Regions from separate parts of the Brevibacillus brevis NBRC 100599 genome, predicted to be linked through region 3. Evidence: riboswitches for the same ligand, from Rfam matches in the RefSeq annotation. Region 3 holds a riboswitch; each other region holds the start of a gene.
What was found. A riboswitch is a leader RNA that binds a small molecule or an ion and turns the genes downstream of it on or off. The one in region 3 is predicted to bind cyclic di-AMP.
Positions count from the first base shown of each region.

Region 1: it holds a riboswitch for cyclic di-AMP, as region 3 does, so the genes downstream of both, BBR47_RS03360 (CAP domain-containing protein) here and BBR47_RS05330 (C40 family peptidase) in region 3, are expected to answer to the same signal.
Region 2: it holds a riboswitch for cyclic di-AMP, as region 3 does, so the genes downstream of both, BBR47_RS15555 (CAP domain-containing protein) here and BBR47_RS05330 (C40 family peptidase) in region 3, are expected to answer to the same signal.
Region 4: it holds a riboswitch for cyclic di-AMP, as region 3 does, so the genes downstream of both, BBR47_RS02185 (quaternary amine ABC transporter ATP-binding protein) here and BBR47_RS05330 (C40 family peptidase) in region 3, are expected to answer to the same signal.

Region 1 is NC_012491.1:611,739-615,949, forward strand. It holds gene BBR47_RS03350 (sensor histidine kinase) at 1-635, shown strand, start outside; gene BBR47_RS03355 (hypothetical protein) at 759-1,376, shown strand; gene BBR47_RS03360 (CAP domain-containing protein) at 1,444-2,031, opposite strand; cyclic di-AMP (ydaO/yuaA leader) riboswitch at 2,039-2,196, opposite strand; gene BBR47_RS03365 (aminopeptidase) at 2,421-3,536, opposite strand; gene BBR47_RS03370 (iron-containing alcohol dehydrogenase) at 3,632-4,211, opposite strand, start outside.
Region 2 is NC_012491.1:3,256,612-3,260,822, forward strand. It holds gene BBR47_RS15535 (2-phosphosulfolactate phosphatase) at 1-245, opposite strand, end outside; gene BBR47_RS15540 (hypothetical protein) at 359-805, shown strand; gene BBR47_RS15545 (cold-shock protein) at 975-1,178, opposite strand; gene BBR47_RS15550 (rhodanese-like domain-containing protein) at 1,609-1,953, shown strand; cyclic di-AMP (ydaO/yuaA leader) riboswitch at 2,038-2,195, shown strand; gene BBR47_RS15555 (CAP domain-containing protein) at 2,203-2,994, shown strand; gene BBR47_RS31265 (hypothetical protein) at 3,059-3,211, opposite strand; gene BBR47_RS15560 (homoserine dehydrogenase) at 3,312-4,211, opposite strand, start outside.
Region 3 is NC_012491.1:1,041,617-1,045,827, reverse strand. It holds gene BBR47_RS05345 (class I SAM-dependent methyltransferase) at 1-482, opposite strand, end outside; gene BBR47_RS05340 (PspA/IM30 family protein) at 577-1,272, opposite strand; gene BBR47_RS05335 (LiaF transmembrane domain-containing protein) at 1,337-1,741, opposite strand; cyclic di-AMP (ydaO/yuaA leader) riboswitch at 2,061-2,200, shown strand; gene BBR47_RS05330 (C40 family peptidase) at 2,205-2,726, shown strand; gene BBR47_RS05325 (response regulator transcription factor) at 2,941-3,660, shown strand; gene BBR47_RS05320 (sensor histidine kinase) at 3,661-4,211, shown strand, end outside.
Region 4 is NC_012491.1:382,577-386,787, reverse strand. It holds gene BBR47_RS02195 (glycine betaine ABC transporter substrate-binding protein) at 1-97, opposite strand, end outside; gene BBR47_RS02190 (ABC transporter permease) at 94-933, opposite strand; gene BBR47_RS02185 (quaternary amine ABC transporter ATP-binding protein) at 917-2,143, opposite strand; cyclic di-AMP (ydaO/yuaA leader) riboswitch at 2,538-2,684, opposite strand; gene BBR47_RS02175 (cation transporter) at 3,429-3,629, opposite strand; gene BBR47_RS02170 (heavy metal translocating P-type ATPase) at 3,694-4,211, opposite strand, start outside.

The DNA of each region.
Region 1 (4,211 bases), 430 kb from region 3:
TGCGTACACCACTGACATCTGTTCTGGGTTATCTGGATCTCATTTTGCAAGATGAGCAGATGACACAAGAACAAATGCGGCATTATGCGACGATTGCTCTTACCAAGTCGCATCGATTGGAAAAACTGATTGATGAGCTATTCGAAATTACGAGAATGAATTACGGCATGGTTACCATCGAGCAAAAGGTCATTGATTTGAGCGAATTGCTTGTTCAGTTAAATGAGGAGATGTATCCTTCCTTTGAGAAAAATGAGCTCGTCGCGCGGTGTACGGTTGCTGCCCAATTAGTGATCGTGGGAGATGGGGAGCTGCTGGCACGCGTATTTGAGAATATCCTGACCAACGCGATACGCTACGGGGGCGATGGCCAGTTTATCGATTTGAACGCTTATCGCGAGGGCGATGAAGTAGTTGTGCAAATCATGAATTACGGCGACCAGATACCTGAGGAGGCGCTGCCGCATATTTTTGAAATGTTTTTTACAGGCGACAAAGCGCGAACGCATCAAGGGGGAGGAACAGGACTTGGCCTGTTTATTGCCAAAAATATCGTCGAGAAGCATCGGGGAACGATTTCTGTCCAAAGTGATTTGATTCGTACGTGTTTTGAGGTCAGGCTGCCGTATGGATGAAATGATGGCAAAATAAAAAATGGAGACGCTTCAATGTCTTCATTTTTTTATTGCATAATTCATAGGGATTTCAAAATATGGTAGAATATTCCTATATCGAAGTGAATTAACTTTGGGGGAGTTATGAATAAATACACATGGACATTGATAGGTGCGCTAATTGTTGCTGGAATATCATCAGCTACTTGGGCTGAGGCTATTAACCAAGGGGATAAGGAAGCACTACAGGCATATAAAAAGATGGAACAGGCACGTAACCAAGAGAACCAACCCTTAAGCAAATCGAGTAGGAATGCAACCCTGTCAGACTTTTCAATTCAGGGAGCTGTTTTACCAGAAGCGGATAAAATACGTAACTACAACGATACGAATATGCAAGGACTGCTATCTTCAACAGACGAAAAACTTTCGTTCATTATGGAAGAGGATGAAGTAAAAGGTATCGTTATAGCAACAGATACAGAGCCAATCATGGCTGGTGGTGAAAAAACTGGCCCTGAATTGTTTGACCTTTACGAGAACATGAAAAATACACTCGGGGAAGATGTAAACATTACGTACTTTAGTTATTCAGGTGGGTTTATCTTCGTTGCAACTGATAGGGAAGGTGAGGAAAGCTTGTGGCTCGATCGACGTGCTTCTACATTTTTAGATCTCCCTTCGCACAAGCAACTCAAATCTGAAGAAGTTGTAGAAAAAGTTCGAGAAAGTGCGGAATCGGTGGATGAAGAAAAGACATGACAATATCTGTGAAAAAATAAGAAAGCCGGGTCCCCGCTAGAGGACTCGGCATTTATATCTAATTTCATTATCCGATGAATTCTTGTACCCAGTATCCATTCACAAAGCCTACACCGATTTTGGTGAAGGAAGGATTCATGATGTTTTGACGGTGTCCTTCACTGTTCATCCATTGGTTCATGACTTCCTCAGCGGTGCGTTGACCCATGGCGATGTTCTCACCCGCGGTCATAGAAGATACACCGAATTGTTTCATCATGTCAAATGGAGAGCCATACGTAGGGCTTGTATGGTCAAAGTAGTTGTTTTTGGACATATCAGCAGCTTTTGCTTGTGCAACTTTGTTCAGGGAAGCATCCAGTTCCACTGGCTTCAGACCTGCTTTTGCACGCTCTTGGTTTACCAAATCAGTTACTTGCTTCCCAACCGAGGAAGAATCCATTTGTTGGTTAGCTTGTTTTACTGGCTGTTGAGCTGGCTGCTGTTGATTCGCTGGTGCTGCGTAAGGTGCTTGCATTTGCGGTTGGACAGGTTGCATATATGGTTGATACCCGTATTGCGGACATGTGGTAGCGGCAGAAGCTGTGTTAGAAAAGCCGGAAAGAACAAATCCCAATCCCAATGTCGCGATTGCAATAGTACCAAGGCGTTTCATATTCACATCGTCTCCTTTTTTTGGCCTACGAGGTTAGTTGACGGATTCGGATTGAGGAAACAACCCTACGCACTTTGGCGATTCACCCCATGCAGATCTCTCATCTGCAAGTAAAAAAGCTCCCCCGCACTTCCATTCGAGAGGAAGTTTCGGCTGTTTTGTTTGGCATGACCTAGAATAACAGAGATTCACCGGTGAAAGAAACCCGTAAAATTTGGTAGGATTAATAAGAATATCTCTTGTTTTATTGAGAGGGTGGAGTCCGACACTCACCAATCCCGCTTACAGTGTCGCCTGTAAAATAGGCCAGTCTAACGCTTTATTTTCTCTGAACAATAGAAAATGGGCTAGGGAACTCATTCCCTAACCCATTTTTTCATTCATTTCGTTTAAATCAAATTCTCCGGATTCAAGCCTTCCAGCTCTGGCAACACAAAGCGCCCATCTTTTCTGATCAGCACATCGTCAAACCAGATTTCGCCGCCGCCGTATTCAGGGCGTTGGATTTGGACCAAGTCCCAGTGAACGGAGGAGCGGTTGCCGTTGTCTGCTACTGTGTAAGCATTCCCTGGCGTGAAGTGGAAGCTGCCCGCGATTTTTTCGTCAAACAGGATGTCCAGCATCGGGTGGAGGATGTGCGGGTTGAAGCCGATCGCGAATTCTCCGATATAACGTGCGCCCTCGTCCGTGTCGAGGATGTCGTTCAATGCTTTAGTATTGGAGCTGGTCGCTTCCACGATTTTGCCTTCTTTGAAAGTGAACTGAACATCATTGAAGGTAATGCCGTTGTAGATCGATGCCGCGTTGTAGAAAATCGTCCCTTCCACGGAATCGCGTACAGGAGCGGTGTATACTTCGCCATCCGGGATATTGCGTTTGCCGTCACACTTGATGGCATTGATTCCTTTAATGGAGAAGCGCAGGTCCGTTTTTGGACCGACGATGCGTACACGATCAGTGCGCTCCATCAGCTCTTTCAACGGAGTCATGGCAGCGGACATTTTCGCGTAGTCCAGATTGCAGACGGAGAAGTAGAAGTCCTCAAAGCTCTCGAGACTCATTTTGGATAGCTGTGCCATCGACTTGTTTGGGTAGCGCAGTACAACCCAGCGTTTGTTCGGAACGCGCTCGTTCGTATGTACAGGTTGATACAGGACACGAGCGTAAATGCCCATTTTGTCGTCCGGTACGTCGGCATACTCGTTGATGTTGTCGTAGGCGCGGATGGCGATGTAAGCATCCATGTCCTTCATCCTGTCATACTCGTATTTTGCCATCAGAGCCATATGTTCTTCGCTCGTGCCTTGATAGAGTGCACGCATGACTTCCTGGTCTTTTAAGGTGACCAAAGGCAGAGCCCCAACTGCAAATGACTCACGCACAAGTGCACGAACGAGTTCAGGTTGCAGGCCTGTATTTTCGATCAGAACTTTTTCGCCTTTTTGCAAATGGAGTGAGTAACGGACGAGACGGCTTGCCAGTTCATTAATGCGTGGATCTGCCATGGTGGTAACCTCCGTAGTAAAATAATTTTGATTAATGATTAATTTGTATTATTACATAACTGAGCGTAGGCTCGCCAGTGTGTTTGATGCTTCCATTACAGGCAAGCCTCGTAGATCGCGATTACATCGGATTCATTCAATTTTCGTGAGCTAGGCAGATACCCGATTCCGCGTCCGCCGATGCGTACCGCTTCCTCAGCCATTTGGACCAGTGATTGTTTGGTCACACCGAAGTCAGACAGACGTTCTGTGATTCCCATACGCTCATACCAACGGCGAACGGCATCAATCGTTGCTCGTGCTGCTTCGCTCTCATTCTCCACCGTAACGCCAAAACAATGACGTCCCATACGGGCTAGTCTCTCGGGACGGTCTTGCAATATCATCTGTTCGAAATAAGGAAGGGACAGGATCGCCAGTCCACGACCGTGAGCCATATCGTAGATTCCGCTCAGCGGATGTTCAATTCCGTGCAAAGGCATGCCAGCACCGCGACCGCCAGCAGTGAAGGGACTGATGCCCAGCGTGCTCGCCCATAAAAGGGTAGATCGTGCTTCAGCGTTGTCTGGTTGCTGGATCGCTGTGATGGAGTGCTCGACGACGAGGCGAATGAGTGTTTCGGAAATCCCGTCCTGAACGTAGGTCCCTTCCGCGCTGATCAAATAGTTTTCAAAC
Region 2 (4,211 bases), 2.2 Mb from region 3:
TTTCCAGCGAGCAGCGCTGCTTTTTGTTTGGCGAATGCTACGGTTGACTCATCCTTTACCTGATAAGGATAGACGATACCTCCTCGTCCCGTTACGATATCGACACACGTGCTGAAGGAGAGCACATCGATAATGACGATCATGTCCGATGCTGCGCCGACCTGTTCTACCCCTTCGTATCCCCAATCAAATCGAGCTGTATAGTCAAGTTGTTTGCATACAGTTCTATCTCCCAACCCCTCCACCATCCTCTATCAAAAATAGGTACTCGTCCCCTTACGTTCGCCGTTACAAATTAAGACAAGAAACAATATCGTATTATTGTCCCACTAGATTAACAAGAATGGAGTGAACATGGATGTCTGAAATCGAATACGACGACGATCACGGTAATTCGGAAAAAAGAAATCACAAACGCCCAAGAAGAAATACGGTGAGAACGACCGGTATTTTGCAAAACAACCTCGCCCGTGCTCTCACCGCTCACCTCGACCTGGTAAATCTGAACACAGAACCGGTTGAAGTACGTGTGCAAGTATTAAACTGGGGTAACGCAGTTACACAAACGAATCCAGTTAGCACCTTGCTTGACATCACGCAATTTATCCCTGCGAATACTCGCACTGCTTTCAATGCGCTGATCCCCGCTTCTTTCCACTATGAAGTCCGCCTTACCGTAGCAGAAAACAACAGAAATGTCCTTCTCACCACTTATGGCCGTACTACTATCGGCGGCGGTCAAGTTGTTGGTCTTACCGTTCTTGACAGTCAGTTCCAAACTGTCGAAATCGAAACTTGTATTTAACTATCTTGCAGGAAGAAAATGAGGAATTATGGTGGGACGCCATAGTTCCTTTTTTTATCCATTCGCATGCAGGAAAGGCGCTTGGGACGATCCCAACACCTTTTTGCTTCTACGACCACGACAAAAAAAGAAACTGCCCTCGAAAGGACAGTTTCTTTGAAAAGGAGACTTACAGTTTTACTACGTTCTCAGCTTGTGGGCCACGGTTGCCTTGAACGATGTTGAATTGAACTTTTTGACCTTCGTCCAAAGTTTTGAAACCGTCACCTTGGATTGCGCTGAAGTGTACGAATACATCGTCTCCGCCTTCTACTTGAATGAAACCGAAACCTTTTTCTGCGTTAAACCATTTTACTGTTCCGTTCGTTTGCATTTGAAAAAACCTCCAAAAATTGATTTTGAATATGCTAGTCATATTTACCGAAGCAAATAAAGCTCACATATCATGAAGAAATACCAGATCATGTGCGATGATACGCCTTCATGATATGTGAATTTTACCTACCCGGCAAAAATGTGAATGTCATAGGACGGAACTGCAAAATAAAAAACTAAACCTTTTGAAAACCTAAAACAATGAAAGCCCTTCCTCTCTTCCATCCTTGCGGCTCCGATGACCGCGCCAGTGTGAATCGGGGATCCAAAAATGTTATCCATCAGCATACAAACACCTCGATGAATGATTAGGTATCAATTTTTCAAGTAGCAACCTCATTCTACCATGGTTGTCCAAAAAAAGCAACGGTTCACCCTTATTCTGGACGAAGCGGGACTCTGATACAATAGGATTGGGAGGGATTACATTGCAAAATCATATTTTGACAACCATTCAATTATCCGAAATGCTTGAAAAGAAAGTCCCCGTACTTTTATTGGACGTACGCGACGCCGAGAAATTTGTTTCTGGCAGCCTCGTTCACGAAAACGCATCGACGCAAAACGTCCCCTATCTTCTTATGAAAGAACAGGACAAGCCGCTTGTTGAAGAAACCGAAAAACTCGCGCAAAATGTGCAAATCGTTACCTTATGTACAACAGGTAACAAAGCTCAAAAAGCTGCAGCTCTCCTTCGTGAGCATGGTTTTCATGCAAATGCATTGGAAGGCGGCTTAACTGCCTGGAAGGAACAATTAAACGAAACGAAATGAGCCTAATTTATCAACGATTCTAGCTATTTGCCATATATTACTCCTTTATTTCGATTGGGATTGTTTGATATCGTTGTTCATGCCAAACGAAATAAGCCGAGACTTCCTCTTTGAAAAGGAAGTGCGGGGGACTTTTTTGTGGATGAGCTATTCCACATTGGGGTGAATCGCCGAACTGGCGTAGGGTTGTTTCCTCAATCCGAATCCGACAACTAACCTCGTAGGCAAAAAAAAGGAGAGATTTGTTTTATGAAACGTTTTGGTTCTGTTACAATCGCGATGACTCTTGGTCTGGGCTTGGCTTTGACAGGGTTTGCTTCTTCTGCTTCCGCAGCATCTAACTGCCCATTGAAGAACGGACAATTCCAATTCAATGTGGGTCAAAATATGGGACAATTCCAAAAAGCACCAAATGCTCAACAGTTCCTTAACTTTTTCCAAAAGCAAGGCTTTGTTCCTGGCCAGCCACAAGCAGTACAGCTGATGCAACCTGTTAAGCAAGGACAAGCTACACCTGTACAACAACCATGCCCGTATCAACCAGGATCTTTCCAACAAGCACCCGTACAACAAGCGCCAGTACAACAAGCGCCAGTACAAACAGCACCAGCACAACCTACCAATAATGTCACTGAGCCTGCCGCTCCAGTAAATCAAGCGGATCAAGCTAAGACGGGTGATTTTGCGAAACAAGTCGCGGATTTGGTAAACCAAGAACGTGCAAAAGCAGGTCTCAAGCCTGTTCAAATGGATGCAACACTGTCCAAAGTAGCTTTGGCTAAAGCACAAGATATGTCTGCTAACAACTATTTTGACCACAACAGCCCAACGTACGGTTCCCCATTTGACATGATGAAGCAGTATGGCATTCAATACTCGACTGCAGGTGAGAATATCGCCATGGGTCAACAGAGTCCACAAGAAGTCATGCAACAATGGATGAACAGTGAAGGCCACCGCCAAAACATTATGAACCCTGACTTCACAAAAATTGGTGTAGGCTTCACAAATGGCTACTGGGTACAAGAATTTATCGGGTAACACGCTTTGCACGAAACGAAAAGCCGGTGTCTCTTAATCGAGACCCGGCTTTTTCGTGTAGACATTAATCCGGCTGTGTTTCAGAAGCCTGTTTTTTGGGGGTACAGCAGCTTTCCTGCTCATCTAGCAAAGCAACGTCCTTTTGATTCATTTCTTGCTTGGTTGGGTAAGCAGATACTTGCTGCAGCTCGGCATTGACATCAGACGATTGTTTCACCCGTATGGCCCCCTCGCCGTTTTTGGTGGTGCATCCCTAGTATGCACGCGGTTCTAAACGACTCATTCCTAAGGAACACTGGAAGCACATGCGAATGAACCTATCTGCTAATAATATGTTCAAGGTCTTTTAAGGCAGCCGCTGCTGCCGCGACAGGATCTGATTTTCCTCCAACGACCAATAAATCCCCCATAACATCTGTTTCTACCCGGATGGCTTTTGTCGTACCTGATACGGATGCAAACGGATGGGTAAAATCTACCGCACACAGCTCAACTGCTACAGAAACCGTACCATTCGCTTCCTTTTGGATCGTTCCGATCAGCTTGGGAATCTTCGCATGCTTTTTCCACGTCTCGATTTGTAACAAGGTTATTTCGCGAATACTTGCGCGTTCGATATCGGTTAGATTTACTTGCCCGCCAAAAGCAGCGTTTGCCAGGATCGTGAGCTTCGAAGCTGTATCCCAACCATCGATATCGTAGGAGGGATCCGGTTCGGCAATCCCCATCTTCTGAGCGAGCTCGACTGCTTCTGTACAGGTGAGCCCCTCTTCCATCATTTTTGTGAGCACGAAGTTCGTCGTTCCCGTAAAAATACCTTCGACTCGTTTTACTTCACAGCCTGCCAAGTTATACTGCAAAAGATCGATCGTCGGCAGAGCTGCTGCTGTTGCCCCACTAATTTTCAACGCGGTACCATGTTTTTTGGCAAGAGCGGCCAAACCAGCATAATCAACAACAAGCGCACCTTTTGAAATCGCGATCGCATGCATGGCATTCTCCAATGCATACCGAATATAAGTCAGACCAGGTCCCCCCTCTTTTTCAGATGGACCTGCCTCGATGAGTACGTCTGCTTGAACTGATTTGATAAATTCCAGCGCGTTCCAAGATGCGTTCCCTGCTTGTTTTGTATGAGCATAGTTTGCCCATTTCCCTGAATCGATTCCGTTCTCATCATAGAGGCCGGAGGATGAACGAACGATTCCCACGAGTCT
Region 3 (4,211 bases):
GGAAAACGATCCTGCAACTCAGCTTGGAGTTGTAGCGAATATTGGAATGTAATAAATAGGCCCCCTGGCTTCAGTACAGATTGAACTTCGTCCAGAATTGCTGCCCGCAGCTCTTGTTGAAAGTTGGCGAATGGCAGACCTGAGATAATGACATCTGCACCTGCAAGGTCCTGCTCCTCCAAGTAAGACCTAAGTTTAGTCGCTTCCTCCCTGATAGGAAGATCGGGAAAACGTGATTGAAGCATAGAGCGAAATTGGGAATCTCGTTCCACGAGCACGTACTGTGTGCCGGGATGCAAGCGCTGATAGATCGTTTGGGTAAAAGCCCCTGTACCAGGTCCCAGCTCCAGGATCACATCGGTTGAAGCCCAATCGACGCTTTTCAACATTTGCTCACATAAAAAACGAGAGCTGGGGATGATACTACCGACGCGTCCAGGCTCAGCGATAAACCGCCGCAAAAAGACCAAGAAGTCCTGCAAGAATCGTACCTCCTAGGGGAAAAGCAGCCTGATGTACACAGGCTGCCGAATTGACACACTCTATTCTACACCTTGTCCCCCAGTTCCTGTTGAATTAGGATTGTACTGGTTTGGCTACCGGTGTTTTTACTTCATTAATGGATGCTTTGATGCTGGCAAGTTCTGCATCGAGATCATCCTTTTCCAGCTCAGACAAAGCGTTCTCCCAAGCGCGGTTCGTTTGGCGCCATTGCCCGCTCATTTGCGCTTCTGCTTCCATGCGCATGACTTTCTCTTCCATGCGAGCGAAGCCACGGCCTGCGGACTGATTGCCGATACCGACAACTGCTTGATTGACTTGCTTTTGGGTACGAGCTACTTGTGCACGTGCCATCAGAGTGAACTTTTTCGCACGCATTTTATAGAACTCTTCCTTCAGCTCAGCCAGCTTCTCGCGCATTTGCGTAGCTGACTCGGATGCTGACAGGTAGAGAGTTTCATATTCCGCTGCACGGCCTTCGTACTGCTTCTTGTCAGCGAGTGCTCGACGAGCCAACTCGTCTTCTCCTTCAGTCAAGGCGAGCTTGACTTGGCGATCACGTTTTTCGATCAGAGCATTGGCTTCGTCCAATTGCTGACGGAATTTCTTTTCCAGAGCAACCTGACGGGCAACCGCTACTTCAACTTGTCCGATTTCTACTTCCATGTCACGCATATATTGATTCAGCATTACTACCGGATCTTCCATTGAATCCAATGCATCATTTACCGAAGCTACTGTCAGGTCACGCAAACGTTTAAAGATACTCATTATTTTTTCCTCCTCATCATATCACATCATATTGTTCATCCAAAAGACTCTTGCGACATTGGCGTTACTGTGGGCGTCTTCTTACATCTCTCTCCCAAGTGTCCAGCGTATCTTCCTTTAATACTTTTTGGGCCCATTCACGCTCCCAAGCAGGTGGCGCTTGTTTAGGTTCTTGGCTGGGACGCAGTAAGCGATATCCCAGATAAATCACCCCAATGGCCAGAAGCGCGTGAAACAGTAGGTCAAGCTTGCCAATCAACATCAGGAACCCGAATAGGAAGACCAGGATTCCCCAAAATCGTGAACCGGTTTGTCCCATGATCTTTTTGGCACCGTATATCATGATCACGCCGGGAATGATAAACCCGAGCAAGTCTCCGATATCGATACCAACCAGATCGAGAAGAACCAACCCACCGACTAGCAGCAGAACCAGCCCGAGTAGTACTTTGCCAGACCGTTCGCTCATTACTCGCTTACCTCCATTCGTTTTGCTTGTGGTGCTTGTGGAACGTTATGCCCTTATTGTAGCCCTCGGTATAGGCTTCCCATAACGGGCGTGCGGTTGGTTTTTCCCTCCGTCCTTGGACGGAGACATTTTCCTGCCTTAATCGGACGAGCTCTCTCGCAAGGCAGGAATAAGCCCACGTCGAAAGGCGGCTTGCACTGTCGAACGAAAACGTTACAGCATTTGACGCTATCTTTGTGACGAATATGTGAATGAACAGATAAAAAGAAGGAAAAAAAGGACTGGCGTAGAATCTTCGTAAGAGTGCGTGTAAAAAAACATCGAAAAATAGCCGAATTCCGCTTAGCGGAAACGGGGGAACCACGTTTTTGGGGTGAATGGTTGCTACTCCTAGCAGCCTAGGGCGTCCTTTCGACCGAACCCTTCAGCTAACCTCGTAGGCTCACGAAGGGAGCAGTTTCTTTTGCGCAAGATGGTTTTATCTTTATTTATGGCTGGATTACTTGCTATGGGGGCAGGCGCTGCACAGGCTGCTGAGGAGAATACTCTCCATGAAGTTGTCAGCGACTTGTACGGTACCCCTTACAAATCTTCCGGCTCGTCCAAAAAGGGCTTTGACTGCTCCGGTTTCACACGCTACGTATTTGATGCGTTAGGTGTAGACCTGCCTCACAATTCTGCTTCCCAGTACGAATTAGGTACAGAGGTAGACAGAAAAGATTTGCAACCAGGCGATCTCGTATTCTTCAATACGAACGGTCGCAGCATTTCTCATGTGGGTATCTACATCGGAGACGGCACATTCGTGCACTCGGAATCTGGTCGTGGAGTCGTCAACACCAAGTTGAACGATCCATACTACTGGAGCAAGCGTTATGTAGGCGCCAAGCGTCTCAGTGCTCCTGTTCTAGCGAAAGCAGAAACTCCGAATAAGGAAAAAGCGGTGCAAGCTGCATCGTTGCCGGAAAAACCAGCTAAAAAATAGTCATTCGGCAAAATAATAAAAGCCAGGGACACTACGTCTCTGGCTTTTTCTGACGAAATTTAGTACCTGGTCTAAAGAGGTACCCTCACATATTAGAACAACTTAATAACTTACGGGGTTTCTTCCCCTGATAGGGGCAAAGCATGTTATGATAGACAAGACCCATTCTTTGAATGGTATTCCTTATTAATAGAAGTAACTGGGGGTTGTTCCGGTGAAAGATCACATTTTAATTGTCGATGACAATCTGGAGATTATTGAACTGCTAGAAGACATTTTGGAGAACGAGGGCTTCAGCGTTTCCTCTGCTGAAAGCGGAGAAGATGCACTCTCGTTGCTCAGCCAAGGTGAGCGTCCCAACCTGATCCTTTTGGATATTATGATGCCCAACATGAGTGGCTATGAGCTCTGCTCTCAAATTCGCCGTGAGTGGGATTTGCCTATACTGTTTCTCAGTGCAAAAGGAAAAGCGGTAGATAAGGTAGTCGGCTTTGAAATCGGCGCAGACGATTACATCACGAAGCCTTTTGATACGGAAGAGTTGCTCGCTCGCATTCGTGCCCACCTTCGTCGCTATGAGCGCATTCGCAAGCATACCGAAGAGCAGCCTGAGAAGGAAACAGCCTCTTCTCCGATTACGGTTTTGAAATTTAAGGACTTGGAAATTCATAAAGAAACGTATTCCGTATATGTATGTAACCAAAAGATCGAGCTCTCTACCAAAGAATTTCAACTACTCACCTTCCTCGCAGAAAATGCGGGCATCGTCTTTACAAGAGAGCAAATTTATGACCGTGTTTGGGGATATGGTTATGGCTCGCTCAATACAGTGACGGTCCATATTAAAAACCTCCGTGAGAAGCTGGAAACGGAACGTCAATTCATTAAAACACAATGGGGGACAGGCTACGTTTTTATCGGGGAGAAGCTTTAAATGAGCTTGCGCAATAAAATTTTTCTCTCCTTCATTGCCTTGCTCACACTCAACATTTTGTTGTTTAAATTTGTTTTTCAAGACATTATTGTCGCTCAACTCAAAAATGACCGGCATAATCAGTACCAGGCTGAGAAGGAAGCCGCAGAAAAGGTCATGCTCAATCAACTGCTTCTCGTCAGTAATTTCAAGGACCCAATCGAACGCATGGAGCTTGAGAAGCAGTTGCCAGACGACGTGATGTACCGCATGCTCGTGAAGGATGCCAATGGAAACACTATCTACAGCAAAACATCAAGCGCCTATAATTTAAAAATGCCTTCCCCCTCCTCATCAAGCCGTGGCGATTCTGCTAAGCAAAATGACCTCAAAGTGGTCGCTGAGTACCATTTTCAGCAGGAGCCACCGCGTACAGGGGAGATTGTTGTTTATTTCTACACGGATGATTACGACATGATGGCTACGACAGGGGTTTCCATGATGCTTTGGTTTATTTACGGAAGCATTAGTCTGGTAGGATTGGTTCTGCTCGCTTTGTTCGTTCGCTGGAT
Region 4 (4,211 bases), 660 kb from region 3:
GTATTTGTGTGTTTGTGTTTTGACTGGAGCAGCCTGCGAGCCAAGCTGTTGCTCCCATCATCCCTGCCAAGAAAGCTGGAACTATTTTGTTCATCATGTGTTTCTCTCCTTTTTTCCTGCATGTTGTGTAAGCCGATCCAGGACGATAGCGATGATCACGATGGATAGCCCCGCCTCGAATCCTCTTCCTATATCCACTTGCGATACGGCGCGATATACGTCTGCACCCAAGCCTTTCGCCCCGATCATAGCCGCTATGACCACCATCGACAGGGCGAGCATGATGCACTGATTGACGCCCGCCAAGATCGTCGATTTCGCATACGGCAGCTGCACTTTCACGAGCTTTTGCCACCCAGTTGCGCCAAAGGCGTCCGCCGCTTCCTCCATTTCCGCTGGGACCTGACGAATGCCTAAGTTCGTAAGACGCACGATTGGCGGCAAAGCAAAAATAACGGAGGCAATAACTCCCGGCACCTCGCCCAAACCGAAGAAAAAGATGGCGGGAATCAAATAAACGAACGCTGGCATCGTCTGCATCAAATCCAGTATTGGCGTAACCAGATTGCGAAACGTATCGTGTCTCGCGCAAAGAATGCCCACCGGAATCCCGATAGCGATCGAAATCATGGTGGCAGTGAGGACGAGTCCCAATGTCTCCATCGTTTCATCCCAGTACCCCAAGTTGTGGATGAGAGAAAGTCCAACAACCGTAAAGACCATGGACGCTCTCCCTGCAAAAACCCACGCAGCGGCCCCCAGCAGCAAGATGAGAATCAGCGAAGGTATCTCTGCCAAAACCGTAGAACAGTAAGTCACCATCGTGGAAATGACGATAGCCACCGGATCAAACAATACCCCTTTGTACTGGCCCAGCACCTCCACGAACCCTTCCATCCAACCGCCAATCGGTAGCTTAGGCACGACGTCCATCACTCATCACCTCTGCTCTCTGATGCTCTTGTACATTGACTTTGCCTACCAGCCCGCCTAGCACCGCTCCTTTTACGATGACACCCAACAAACGCTGCTGCTCGCCCACTACCGCAATCGGGACATGCAGGTCTGCCATCATCGGGAACAAGCTGTGCAGACGTGCGTCAGGCGAAACGGTAGGGAGGTCGGTTTTCATGATTGCCTCCAGCGAATCTCCCGTACTGATCGCGAGTGATACGTCATACGCCGTAATCAATCCGAGCAGTGTGCGCTTTTTGTCCACGACGTACAGGCTGGACACGCCGTTATCCATCATCAGTTGCAGCGCCACTCGCGCCCCTTTGTCAGGGGTGATTGCTTCTGCCCGTTTCATCACATTTTCAGCAACGAGTACCCTTGACAGGTCGGCATCCTCCACGAACTTCCGTACAAATTCATCCGCTGGGTCTGCCAGGATTTCTTCTGGGCGGCCGATCTGAATGATCTGCCCGTCTTTCATAAAGGCAATCCGGTCGCCCAGTCGCAACGCCTCATGCAAGTCATGTGTAATGAACAGGATCGTCTTTTTCATCGTCATCTGAAGCTCCAGCAGCTCATCCTGCATATCTTTTCGAATGAGCGGGTCCAGTGCACTGAACGCTTCGTCCATCAAGAGAATATCTGGATTATTAGCCAACGCCCGCGCCAATCCGACTCGTTGACGCATACCTCCGCTCAATTGATCTGGGTACGCATTTTCCCACTCGGTCAATCCAACGAGCGCGAGCGCTTCCCGTGCTTTTTCTTGTCGGAGCCCTGGTGGTACTTGTTGAATCTCCAAACCAAACTCCACGTTTTCCCGTACCGTCCGCTGTGGAAACAGGGCGAAGTTTTGGAAAACCATCCCGAGCTTCTTCCTCCGCACCTCGCGCAAAGCTGTCGCCTTCATGGCCACGATCTCTTCCCCATCGATCTCGATGCTTCCGCTCGTTGGGTCAATCAGTCGATTACACAGTCGGATTAAGGTTGATTTGCCGCTGCCGGATAGGCCCATGATGACGAAGATTTCGCCTTCCTCGACTTCAAAGCTGACCTGATTGACACCGATGGACTGGCCGGTTTGCTTGTAAATTTGTTCTTTTGTACGTCCTTCCGCCAGCAGCTTCAAGGCCAGCTCGGGCTGCTTGCCGAACACTTTTGTAAGTTGATGGACTTTCATTTTGGACATGATATCCCTCATCCTTCGTTTTTTCGTAAATGTAAAAAGCCCGCGAAGCTTCCACACTCCAGCAAACCAAAGCAGGCACGCTTGATTTTTACTCGTGTAGAAAATCCGCAGGCTTACGGAATACCTGGCGTCCATTGTCAGGACTCCCTGTACTCTGTCTTCCCGATTTCGATTGTCAGCGGTTTATGTCGTACCGACTGCCTCCCAGCGATCCACACCATTTCCTTCACGACTGTATCGCGTAAGCTGCTCGTCGATATTTCCATAAAAAAATAGACCGATCCATCCTTTTTCTCCAGAACAAAGGCCCCAAAGAAAAAGCCTGTATCGGCCTATCACACGCCCGCAAGGAATCCCCTTGTTGCGCATAAAATGCCTAGACTTTATCCATCCATGACCTTCCCTGCTTTGGCCGACGAGGTTAGCTGACGGGTAGGATGGCAGAGAAGACATTTCCTCATCCCTCCTGATCACTCAGGATTAACCCCAAAAGATTGGTTCCCCCGCTTCCGAGAATATCGGAACTAGGCCGTATGTGTTGTTTCTTATTGAAGCGTGATTGTGATTTGAATTATACGCTGGCTTCCAGTTATTGTGAACGTTCGTTTAGCATGGTTTTAACCGGATTACGGCTTTCTTTATGAGTCGGATTGGATTAGCTGTTCGTTGCTTATTCGGTTGAAGGATTAGTGCGTTATACTCGCTGTTGTGGTGGGGAGGAAACAGGAGAAAACGCTCAGATTCTTGGAACCCCTGCGCGGGAGCATGGGGTGCCCGGCTCCGTGAAAAAAAGCGAAACCGCGTCTAAAGTAGTCCATCAGGATGTGTCTCAGAGGTGGACGCTAAAGGCAGTTTCGCTTTTTTTCACTGCGCCTCGGTAGGTGTGTCCAAAGATCTTCGCTTATTTCTCCTGTTTCCTCTACGAGCTGTTGAGGTTCTACGCTTTTTTAAAGACTTTTTGAATGATGCTTTCAAGATGTAAACAATAGCCGCTTGGGAAGAAGAACATTTCCAGTCCTAGCGCCTCTGGAGCCCTACTTAGCTCCGAAATGAATGGCGGGGGTTTTCAGCTTCAACCTCTGAGACTACATCCTCGAAACCCTACTTTTGAAGCACTCCCGACATTCATTTCGGAGCGGACAGTCTAACCCCTTGCGGGGCGTAGGCCGAAGCGTAGACTGGAAATGGGCTTCTTCCCCCTCCACTACAGCTACTCAAATCACAATTGAAAAAGCTCCTGCCTCAATGAATCAGGCAGGAGCTTTGCTTTTCAAAAACACGATGATTAAACGACGTCGTAGCCTTGGTCTTCAATAGCTTCTTTCACTGCATCGAGAGTCAAGTTGCTCTCGTTGTAGGAAACCTCAACCTTTTTTTCAGCCAGGTTTACTTTGCCTTCTGCACCCAGATCTTTCAATGTGTTCTCGATGCGCGCTACGCATTTATTGCAAGACATGCCTTCTACGTTCAATGTGATATTTGTCATGATCAATCTCTCCTTGCATTTTATGTTGTATAGGTAAGGCGGACGAAGCCGCTTGTTACTGTTGTTACAGCTTCACTCGTTGCAGTCTTAGTGCGTTGAGTACGACGGATACGGAGCTGAAGGCCATTGCGGCACCGGCAAGCCATGGAGCGAGTAAGCCGATTGCTGCAATGGGGATGCCCAAGGTGTTGTAGGCCAATGCCCAGAACAGGTTTTGCTTGATGTTGCGGATGGTGAGCTTACTCATCTCGATGGCGTCTGCGACACTAGTCAGTTCGCCGCGCATCAGGGTAATATCGGCTGCTTCCATCGCCACATCAGTACCTGTACCGATTGCCATACCGACGTCAGCGGTAGCGAGTGCTGGAGCGTCGTTGATACCATCGCCGACCATCGCGACTTTTTTGCCTTGTTCTTGCAGTTTTTTCACTTCTGCAGCTTTGCCTTCAGGCAGGACTTCTGCGATGACGTGATCGATTCCTGCTTCACGGGCAATGGCCTCGGCGGTTTGACGGTTGTCACCGGTCATCATGATAACAGTCAATCCCATTGCTTTCATGCGCTGAACCGCTTGCTTGGAGG